One region of the Pseudoalteromonas rhizosphaerae genome, then DNA from elsewhere that is predicted to be linked to it. Evidence: predicted binding sites of a transcription regulator. Region 1 holds the regulator's gene; the other holds the start of a gene.
The links. The regulator MetJ, encoded in region 1, represses methionine synthesis genes. The targets are predictions, from matches to a motif close to TAGACGTCTAGACGTCTA.

Region 1 (5,538 bases):
CAAAGCTTACCATGCCACCAAAACCACGTTGCTGCTGTTTAGCGAGTTCATGCTGTGGATGAGATACTAATCCAGGGTAATATACTTGGCTTACATAAGGGGAGTTTTCTAGATATTGGGCAATAATAAAGGCATTTTCTTGATGCTGACGTAAACGAACATTCAAAGTACGTAAACCACGTAACGTTAAGTAGCTATCAAACGGGGCACCGGTAATGCCAATGTTATTAGCCCACCAAGCAAGCTCATCACCCAACTCTTGGGTAGCGGCGATCACCGCACCACCAACAACATCTGAGTGACCGTTAATATATTTAGTGGTCGAATGCACCACAATATCAACACCAAACTCAATTGGGTTTTGCAAAGCAGGTGATAAAAATGTGTTATCGGCACCAACCAACGCACCGCACTGCTTAGCAATCGTGGTGATCGCTTTAATATCGGTTAACCGTAAGATAGGATTACTCGGTGTTTCAATCCAAATTAGCTTTGGTTTTATCTCAAGAATTTTTTGATGATTTTCAGATTTAGTTAAATCTAAAACCACTAACTTTAATAAGCCACGCTTTTCAAGTGAGGTGAATAAGCGGTAACTACCGCCATAGCAATCATGTGGGATCACTAAGGTATCGTCACTGTTTAGCAGCTGAGTAGCTAAATGCACCGCAGCCATGCCCGTTGCAGTGATAATCCCCTTAGCGCCACCTTCAAGCTTAGCGAGCGTTTCAGCGAGTAAATCACGGTTTGGGTTGCCGCTACGGCCATAATCATATTGGCGCTTTTTATCAAAATCAGCAAATGAGTAGGTGGTCGATAAATGAATGGGAGGCACAACCGCGCCGTGATGTTTATCTGCATCAATACCATTGCGTACTGCAATGGTTGCTTTATTCTTTTGACTCATACCGTCACCTACAATTAAATGGATGTTTAGACGTCTAAAAGGTTAGAGGATCAAATTTAATAAGTCAAAGCATTTATGCGGTTTTAGCCGCAAGATTAGAAGTAAAAACATTTAAGCCGCTAGATGGCTAAAAAACAAGTATTTGACTATCTTTTTTAACACGATAGAATTTCGCCATCTTTGCGCTGCAAAAGGTCGCGCAAACAATTAACAACCTGAGGCAACGATACATCCTATGGCTAAATGGAATGGTGAATATATTCACCCATACGCAGAACACGGGAAAAAATCAGAACAAGTTAAAAAGATCACCGTTTCGATCCCGCTAAATGTATTAAAAGTTTTGACTGATGAGCGTACTCGTCGTCAAATTAATAATCTTCGCCATGCAACAAATAGCGAATTACTTTGTGAAGCATTTTTACACGCATTTACTGGCCAACCACTGCCAAACGATGAAGATTTACGTAAAGATAATCCAGAGAAAGTGCCTGAAGAAGTGAAAAAAATCATGCTTGAAATGGGTCTCGAAGTACCTGTACTCAACGAAGATTAAGTTATCATTTGTATATATTCCTGCTTCAGGAATTGGCTACAAAAAAACCTCAGTAACGTAAGTTACTGAGGTTTTTATTATTGTGCCATTACCAATTGCAGCTAAGCAGCTACTCCATGTAGTTTTCCGGCATATCAATTTGTGCAACACCAGAATCAATTGCCGCTTGCGCTACTGCTTTGGCAATGCGCGGTAATAAACGCGGATCCATCGGTTTTGGAATAATATACTGCGCACCAAATTCAAGTGTCTCAACACCCGCCGCTTTTAATACTTCCGCTGGTACTGGTTCTTTAGCAATGCTACGAATAGCGTCAACCGCAGCAATTTTCATTTCATCATTAATTTTGCTTGCACGCACATCTAGCGCACCACGGAAAATAAATGGGAAACACAGCACGTTGTTAACTTGGTTTGGATAATCTGAACGACCCGTTGCCATGATTAAATCATCGCGAGCACCATGAGCAAGCACTGGTGAGATTTCTGGATCTGGGTTTGAACAGGCAAACACTACAGGTCGATCAGCCATTAGCTTAAGATCGTCAGGAGAAAGTAAATTCGGGCCAGATACACCAACAAATACATCGGCATCAGCAATAACATCTTGCAGTGTGCGCTTATCTGTATTGTTAGCGAATAACTGTTTGTACTCGTTTAAATCATCACGACGAGTATGAATAACGCCTTTACGATCTAACATGTAAATATGTTCACGCAATGCGCCACACTTGATCAGTAGCTCCATACAAGCAACCGCTGCGGCACCGGCTCCTAAACAAACGATAATCGCATCTTCAATTTCTTTGCCTTGTACTTCAAGTGCGTTGATCATACCAGCAGCCGTTACAATCGCGGTACCGTGTTGATCGTCGTGGAACACTGGAATGCTACAACGCTCGATCAATGCTTTTTCTATTTCAAAACACTCTGGCGCTTTAATGTCTTCTAAGTTAATACCGCCAAACGTATCAGCTATGTTAGCAACTGTATTGATGAAATCTTCGGTGGTATTGTGTTTCACCTCAATATCTATCGAATCTAGACCCGCAAAGCGTTTAAATAATAACGCTTTACCTTCCATAACCGGTTTTGAAGCCAATGGACCTAAGTTACCTAAACCTAAAATAGCGGTGCCGTTAGTAATAACCGCAACCATATTGCCTTTACCGGTGTATTTGTAGGCATTAGCGGGATCAGCAGCTATTTCACGTACCGGTTCTGCAACACCGGGGCTGTATGCGAGTGCAAGATCCTGTACGGTTTCAGCTGGCTTTGTAAGCTCAACGCTAATTTTTCCTGGAACGGGGTGCGAATGGTAATGTAAAGCTTGTTCACGAAAGTCTGACATAACGCGATTTTATCCTGCAAGTAAGTTAAGTTGAAAGTGAGAGTAAGCAGTTCTTATATCTTATATCTTATATCTTATAGGGAACGATACCTATATTATAATTAAATTCAAGCAATATCAGGTCTATCCTGTTATATGCTATATCCGTTAATTTTATGCGTTTTGTCAGCATTTTTTGCAAAAAAGCTTCAATTTTCGGCTATAAAAACGCCACAAAGCATCAAAAAACCCATCTTAAAATGCTCATTATGCAACGCTTTAAAGCAAAAATAATGGCCTATGACTAAAAACCATCAAAGTAAGACGTTAACAACATTTAACCGCAAAAGACCTAACTTTACCGACAAAAACGTTTAATTTATCGCTTTAACGAGAATGACAATATAGTCAACAAATCACTATTTGTCTGTTATTTACTCGCTATACTGGATATAAAAGTGGGAAATAGTCACAACATAATGAATGCGTAAAGCTGGAGCACTAGAGCAAGAAATAAAGACTAAAAGGCGGTGTTTTTAATAAATAGCAGGCATAAAAAAAAGCACCCTAAGGTGCTTTTTCCGACAAAACAACAAGAATTACTTGCTGCTAAGTGAACCGAAACGCTTGTTAAAGCGATCAACACGGCCACCTGTGTCTAAAACTTTTTGCTTACCAGTGTAAAACGGGTGACACGCAGAACATACGTCTAAGTGAATGTCTTTACACAGAGTAGAACGAGTTTCGAATTTATTTCCACATGAACATGATGCTGAAATTACTTCGTACTTAGGGTGAATACCTTCTTTCATAGAAACCTCTAGTTAAGGCCGCATCGCTCTCCAAACCCGGAGTCTGGCACCATACGTCGTTAAAACAAATTATTTAGGACGCGTATTCTAAGCAACAACCCCACTTGCTACAAGCTTTAAATGTCGTTTTTGCTAATAAAATGAACAAAAGTTTTAAAGAAGATATTTGCAGGTAGGTTTTCAGCCATAATTTTAGTACATTAACTCCCTTATTCGTTCTTGTTTGGGTTGTTATGAGTTTTGTTGAAGTTGCTATAAAAGTACCGTTGCATCGCACCTTTGATTATCGCATTCCAGAGCAACTCGATGGTTTATCGGTGATGCCTAAAGTCGGTGCGCGGGTATGGGTGCCATTTGGTAATCAGCGCAAAGTTGCGGTAGTACTGGCGCTAAAAACCAACACCGATGTGCCGGTTAATAAACTTAAAGCAGTGCTTGAAGTGATTGATGATGAAGCCGTTTTATCAGAGCGACATATCGAATTATTGCGTTTTACTGCGCGCTATTATTGCTACCCACTAGGTGAAACAATTCATATCGCCCTGCCTGGCGCGCTGCGTCAAGGACTGTGCCCAGATAAAAGCAGTATTAGTATGGTGGCACTAACTGAAAAAGGCGCTAAATTACCGTCTTTAAAAGCAAAGAGCCAACTAAGCTTACTCAAACAACTGGCAGATTCGGGTAAATCATCACTTACAGAATTAAAAGCGCTGGGGTTTAGTAAAAAAACTATCGACAGCTTACTTAACAAAGAGCTGATCAGCCAAACGATTGAACACGACAACCAATGGCAACAACAACTTCCCACCGTAGGCACTAAGCCGACTCTAAATAAAGAGCAAGCAGTAGCCTGTACCACCATTAATCAAGCGGTCGGTTTCAATAGCTTTTTACTAGAAGGTGTCACTGGCAGTGGTAAAACCGAGGTTTACTTACAATGCCTTGAAGAGGTTTTAAAACGCGGTGAACAAGCACTCGTACTAGTGCCTGAAATTGGCCTTACGCCACAAACGGTTAATCGATTTCGTCGTCGCTTTCCTGATACGCCGATTATGCTGTGGCATTCAGCACTGACCGATAACGAACGCTTACAAACTTGGCGCTTTTGTGAAAAAGCCAGTTGCGCAATTGTGATTGGTACACGTTCGAGTATCTTTTTACCATTTTTAAAGCTTGGTATGATCATTGTTGATGAAGAACATGACGGTTCATTTAAACAACAAGATACCTTACGTTACCATGCCCGTGATTTAGCCGCATACCGCGCTTTTCAACATAAAATACCGCTGATCTTAGGCTCAGCAACCCCGGCGCTCGAAACCTTGCATAAGGCAATTCATAATAAATACCAACTGCTGAGCCTAACACAACGTGCGCAAACCAGTACCGACAATAAATTTCAGCTGATTGATATGAAAGGCCAGCCGGATCAAGCTGGTATAGCTCATGCCAGTCTTGCCACTATGCGTCAGCATTTAAAACGAGGCAAACAAGTGATGGTATTTTTAAACCGTCGCGGTTTTTCGCCTACCCTGATTTGCCATGAATGTGGTTGGTTAAGTGAGTGCACACGTTGCAGCACTAGTGCGACTTTTCACAAAGCCATCGGCCAGATGATTTGCCATCACTGCGGTGAACAAGAACGCGTGCCGCATCAGTGTCCAGACTGTGGTAGTACACAAATATTTCCTAACGGCAAAGGCACCGAACAAATAGAAGAGTTTTTAACAACCGAGTTTCCTGATACCCCGATTAGCCGGATTGACCGCGACTCAACGCGTCGTAAAGGCAGTTTAGAAAAAGCCCTAGACGATATAAACCAAGGCGGTGCACGGATTTTAGTTGGCACCCAAATGCTTGCCAAAGGTCATCACTTTGCTGATGTGAGCTTAGTATTGATCCTTGATGTCGACGGCGGCTTGTACTCGTGCGA
Region 2 (5,538 bases), 1.5 Mb from region 1:
ATTTGCTCAGAGCGGCCTAAGTTTGCATCAGGCTTAGTCTGGAACATACCTCGTGGGAAATACTCAATATACGCGTAATCGCCGTAGTTCATACCGCGGGTTTGACGAATGCGCTCATAAAGATATGAGTTTGAACTGCGGTGCTCGCCAAAGTATGAGCGAACTAACCACAGTGCCGTCCAGTCTTCACTACTACGAATGGTATCAATTGGGAAGCCAAACGATACCGCAGTCGATTGCGCTGATTTTTCTACAATTGTAGCGTGATGACCTTTTAGCGCTGGTGCATCAGGAATCGATAAACGACTTTGCTGACCTTTAGGCAAAGCACTTAAATCGCTAAACATGGTTGCTTTAAGTGATTCAGGTACTGCGCCAATTAAACCGACAGTCAGTTTAGCTTGAGTAAATTCTTTCGCATAAAACGCTTTCACGTCATCAAGTGTTAATGCTTCTAAATCAGATAGATCACCGTAGTTATAGCTCTCATATGGGTGACCTTGATACAGCTTATGATAAAGCACTTCTTTACCTAGCTCTTCGTCATTTGAGGCTTTTAGGCCAGATTTTATACCGTCGATGAGCTCTTTCTTAAGGCGTTTAAAGTCATCTTCTCTAAAGCCAGGATTTAGTAACTGCTCACTAACCAGTGCATACCATTGTGCAGCGTTATCTTTATGGACACGCCCTTGTAGCGAAATCATTTCTTTATCTATCTGATAACCAAAGCTACCTGCCAATGGATAAAGTGCCTGTTTAATGTCGTTGTAGCTCTTCGCCTGTGAACCACCTTGAGCAAGCATGGCCGCAGTGAGTGCAGCTACGCCTTTTTGACCTTTAGGATCAGCCGCAGCACCGGTATGGAATAACCAGTTAATATCAATCAATGGCGAACTATTGGTTTTATCTAGCACTTTAAAATGACGCTGTTGCACAGTTTGCTTGCTAGCAACGAGAGTGTTTAAGTCCACTTCTTGTTCAAAGCCAGCCACTTTATCCAGTGCAGACATAGTCACAGTAGTACGACCACTGTCTACAAAATACTTATTAGCAATGTCTTTAATATCTTGCGCGGTGATGCTATCTGCCGTTGCATATAACTGATTGACGACTTCTGGATCGCGCTCAAAATGCATATAACTGGCAAGGGTTGAACCTATAGCTTGTGATGAGTCTAGGCCGTTAATAAAGCTGTATTTAAGATTGGATTTTAAATCAGCTAGCTTTTGGCTATCAACCAACTCAGTGCGAGCTTTTGCGTAGGTGCTATTAATTGCATCACGAGCAACCGCTAAATCGGCCTCATTTTCAACTTTCACAAAAACATGTAATAAGCCGGGATCTTTGGTATCAGGATTATAGCTAAACATTTGGCTAGCAATTTGTTTATCAACCACTAACTCTTGGTAAAGCTCTGAGTTGGTTGAAAAATAAAGCTGTGACAGTAAATCAAGCGCGGCTCTGTCTTTTTGTTTTGGCTGCCAGGCTGTGCCTTTATAAGATACTAATAACCAATGCCCTGGTAAGCCTTCGTTTTGCTCATGTATATATTTCGCCGCTTGCTGTTTTGGTTCGGTTGGAATATCAGCAACGAAATCGCCTTTTTGCCATTGGCCCCAGTGTTTTTTAACCATAGCCATAGTTTCAGCTGGATCAACATCGCCTACAATCACTAATGACACATATTCAGGTTTATAAAACTTAGCAAAAAACTCTTTACCGTATGCCATTTGATCCGGCATGGCTTCAATATCTTCAAAAAAGCCCATGGTGGTATGTTTATAAGTATGTTTTTCGAATGCTTCATTACGTACTGCAGAAAGTAACTTACGAACCGGGCTGGCATTATTTTTAAGGTACTCGCCTTTAACTGTTAATGCTTCAGTACGAAATTGCTCTTCTGAATAAGTCAGGTTTTGAAAAATATCCGCTTCAATTTCAAGTACTTTATCAAGATGTTGCTTTGAAAAGTTTAAGTGATAGTTAGTGTAATCATTGGTTGTATAAGCGCGATTATCAACCCCAGAATTTTTTAGAATATCAGAATACACATCTTGCGGATATTTTTCAGAGCCTTTAAACATCATGTGTTCAAAAAAGTGTGCAAAACCGGTTTTACCTGCTTCGACTTCATTACGAGAACCGACAGACACTGGAATTTGTAGTGATACCACATCAGGGTAATCAGTTTTCACCACCATAACGCGTAAACCATTATCAAGCTCTTCTAATAAATAATCTTGTGAGAACACCCGATCATTACTACTGGCAACCGTTGACTGTTCAATCTCAACCTCTTTGACCATGTTTGAGCCGCTGTTATTTGCACAGCCGCCCAGTGCAAGCGTTACCGCAAGGCTCGTTGCTAATAATTTAAATTTCATTGCTATCCCTTGTTAGTTGAATAAATTTCTTGTTTTTAGTCATCCGATTATGCAACAAAGCAAGTCAATATAAGACCCCTGAGGTAATAAATTATGTAAACAGTTGTGTATCAGAGAACTCTTCATTCAGAGCAACATGAATAAAACTCACCTTCGTTGAAAAAGTTTCACTAAAAAAATCTATCTAGACGTCTAAATGGCTGCTATATTATTTACCATAGACACTAACTTAGCTGGAATGAGGATTATGGCTTTATCACTACAAGAGAAAATTGAAGACACCAATCAGGGTGTGTACTTAATTGGTACCACCCCACCACGTATTGGTACTGATAAAGCGCAGCTTGAAATTATCGCACAAAAGCTCTTAGCTCGTTTGCATGAAATTGAATACGATGGCGTGATTATTTATGACATTCAAGATGAAAGTAGTCGCACTGAGATGCCTCGCCCTTTTCCGTTCAAGCAAACAGTAGATCCTCGAGAATACAGTAACTTACTACGTAATTTATCGCATCAAGAAGTGATCACTTATAAAAGTGTTGCACAGCGCGGTGTGGCCGAATTTAAACAGTGGTTAAGCGAAACTAAAAACCAGTTTAATTTAAAAAACCTAGTATTAGTCGGTAGTCCATCATCTGACGGGGATATTAAATTAAGCCTGCCTGATGCTTATAAAGTCTTAAGCGAACAGCCTCAAGACTTCTTTTTAGGAGGCGTTACCATTGCCGAGCGCCACGCAAGTAAACGTAATGAACATGAACGCTTACTTGAAAAAACCACGCAAGGCTGTAAATTTTTTATCTCACAAGCTGTGTATAACGCGCAAGCAACCGTGGATTTGATCACCAGTTATGCGCGCAGCTGTAAAGCTCAAGGTATCGAACCTAAACGTATTATTCTAACCTTTACGCCCTGCGGCAGTGAAAAAACCTTAGAGTTTATGCAATGGTTAGGAATTTCCGTACCTGATGCAACTAAATGGCGGATGCTTGATTCGCAAAACCCACTGAGTGAATCTGTACGTATTTGCCGTGAAAACTTAGATTTAATACTAAGAAGTTGCGCGCATTTAGACGTGCCACTGGGGTTAAATATTGAAAGTTTAACCAACCGTAAAGAAGAAATTGATGCATCTATTAATCTTTACCGCTTATTAAAAGCGACGATGGAATTAAACTTAGCTGAAAAACAAATTGCGTAAGTATCCGTTTTTATAATTTATCACTCAAAGTAAGCATATCCGTTTGCTTATTTTGAGCTTGATAATAAATACTATATTATGCAATGAATTAATAAGTCACGACTGAGAACGATTATTTGCGTCTTCTGTTTGGTGTTTTTTGCCCTGTAATACGTTTTTTGTCGCGCTCTTTACGTGATTTATTGGTGTTTTTACGGTTGTCTTTTGGCTTTTTATTTGGATCAGGTTCATAGCCAGCTAACCACTGCGGCGTTAGACGAGTATCAAGCAACACTTCAATTTCTTCAAGTAACCACTGCTCGTCAAGGCTGACTAATGACATCGCTAAGCCTTGCTCGCCAGCGCGCCCTGTGCGGCCAATACGGTGGACATAATCTTCAGCTATATAAGGTAATTCAAAATTAATCACATACTTTAACGAGACTATGTCTAGACCTCGAGCTGCAACATCGGTTGCCACTAGCACACGAGTGGTACCTTCTTTAAAATCTTGCAGTGCTCTATCACGTGCACCTTGAGATTTATCACCATGAATTGACTGTGTTTTTAAGCCATCTTTCCACATTTCTTTGGCGAGTTGATCGGCCATTTGCTTTGTGCGAGTAAAGATCAGTACTTGGCGCCAGTTTTTCATGCCAATCATGTGCGAGACAAGCTCACGTTTACGGTCTTCATCAACCGCGTAAATGATTTGCTCAACTTCTACAGCCGCAGAATTACGTTTATTGACTTCAACAAGTTTTGGATCTTTTAATAACTTTTTACTGAGCTCAAATACACTATCGTCAAAGGTCGCTGAAAATAGTAAGGTCTGACGATCACTGGGAACATGGCGCAATATACGTTTAATTTCGTCAATAAAGCCCATATCAAGCATGCGATCGGCTTCATCAAACACCAGTGAATCAACACTTGATAGCTTAATGCTGCCTTTGATTATATGATCAAGTAATCGCCCTGGCGTTGCCACTACAACTTGTGCATCTTTCATGGCTTTAATTTGCGGGCCAATACTGGCACCACCATAAGCGAGTGCACCTTTAATATCAGTACCTTGCGCGTATTTCTCAAAGCTAGCGAAGACTTGCTGAGCAAGCTCTCGAGTTGGTGTCAAAATAAGTACTCTAGCAGTACCCGGCTCATCTTTACTTGGTGTATTAAGTAATTTATGTAACAGAGGTAATACAAAAGCAGCTGTTTTACCTGTTCCTGTTTGTGCACTCCCCATAACATCATGACCAGCTAAAATCAGCGGAATAGTTTTTAGCTGTATCGCCGTAGGGGTATGATATTCATTTTGTTCAAGTGCATTAAGCAGTACAGGATCGAGTTTTAACTCAGAGAAAGTAGTCGCAGACATAAGTTTAGCTTTGTGTAACAAATAATGGCGCTATTGTACGCCCAAAGCGAATAACAAAAAAGGCGCTTTGCGGCGCCTTTTTAAGCTTGCTAAATGTTCAAGCTGGTTTGAGGGTTTCTTTACGTTGGTTATAGAACGTAATTAGATCATCCACCGTATCTTGGCAATATTGTTGAATACCTGATACCAACATGTGCTTTTCACCACAGCCGACTTTTACGCCATTTTCTAACAAGTTAAAACGCAAAGTGATTTTTCCACGCTTGCCTGTATATTCAAAACTCGGCTCTGCGTATTCTAACGTAGGTGCATGGATCTCTAATGTATCGAGATTAATCAACATTGACTCATAGATAACCATAGGGCGAGCAGGGTTGATCATGACATCTTGCTTGCCCATGAGTGGAATAATAACATGCGGAAAAGTTGTACCTGAAAACTCAACGTAATTTTTTATTAGACTATCTGTGAGTGTTTGGCACTGGCTAGTTTTACCTTCACGCTTAACCTTCAGCATGACTTTATCGCCACTGGTAATATCAAACTCATCTGCCCCCTCAGGGAAGTTGAGTTTGGTATTCTCATCAACC

Region 2: the regulator MetJ is predicted to act here: its motif matches at 2,570-2,587, upstream of PVK79_RS19690 (methylenetetrahydrofolate reductase).

Annotation. Positions count from the first base shown of each region.
Region 1 covers NZ_CP118496.1:710,510-716,047, reverse strand. The annotation lists gene metB (cystathionine gamma-synthase) at 1-907, opposite strand, end outside; gene metJ (met regulon transcriptional regulator MetJ) at 1,143-1,463, shown strand; gene PVK79_RS03190 (malic enzyme-like NAD(P)-binding protein) at 1,573-2,814, opposite strand; gene rpmE (50S ribosomal protein L31) at 3,393-3,605, opposite strand; gene priA (primosomal protein N') at 3,839-5,538, shown strand, end outside.
Region 2 covers NZ_CP118496.1:4,565,848-4,571,385, forward strand. The annotation lists gene PVK79_RS19685 (M16 family metallopeptidase) at 1-2,384, opposite strand, end outside; gene PVK79_RS19690 (methylenetetrahydrofolate reductase) at 2,632-3,588, shown strand; gene PVK79_RS19695 (DEAD/DEAH box helicase) at 3,701-4,948, opposite strand; gene PVK79_RS19700 (DUF3581 domain-containing protein) at 5,046-5,538, opposite strand, start outside.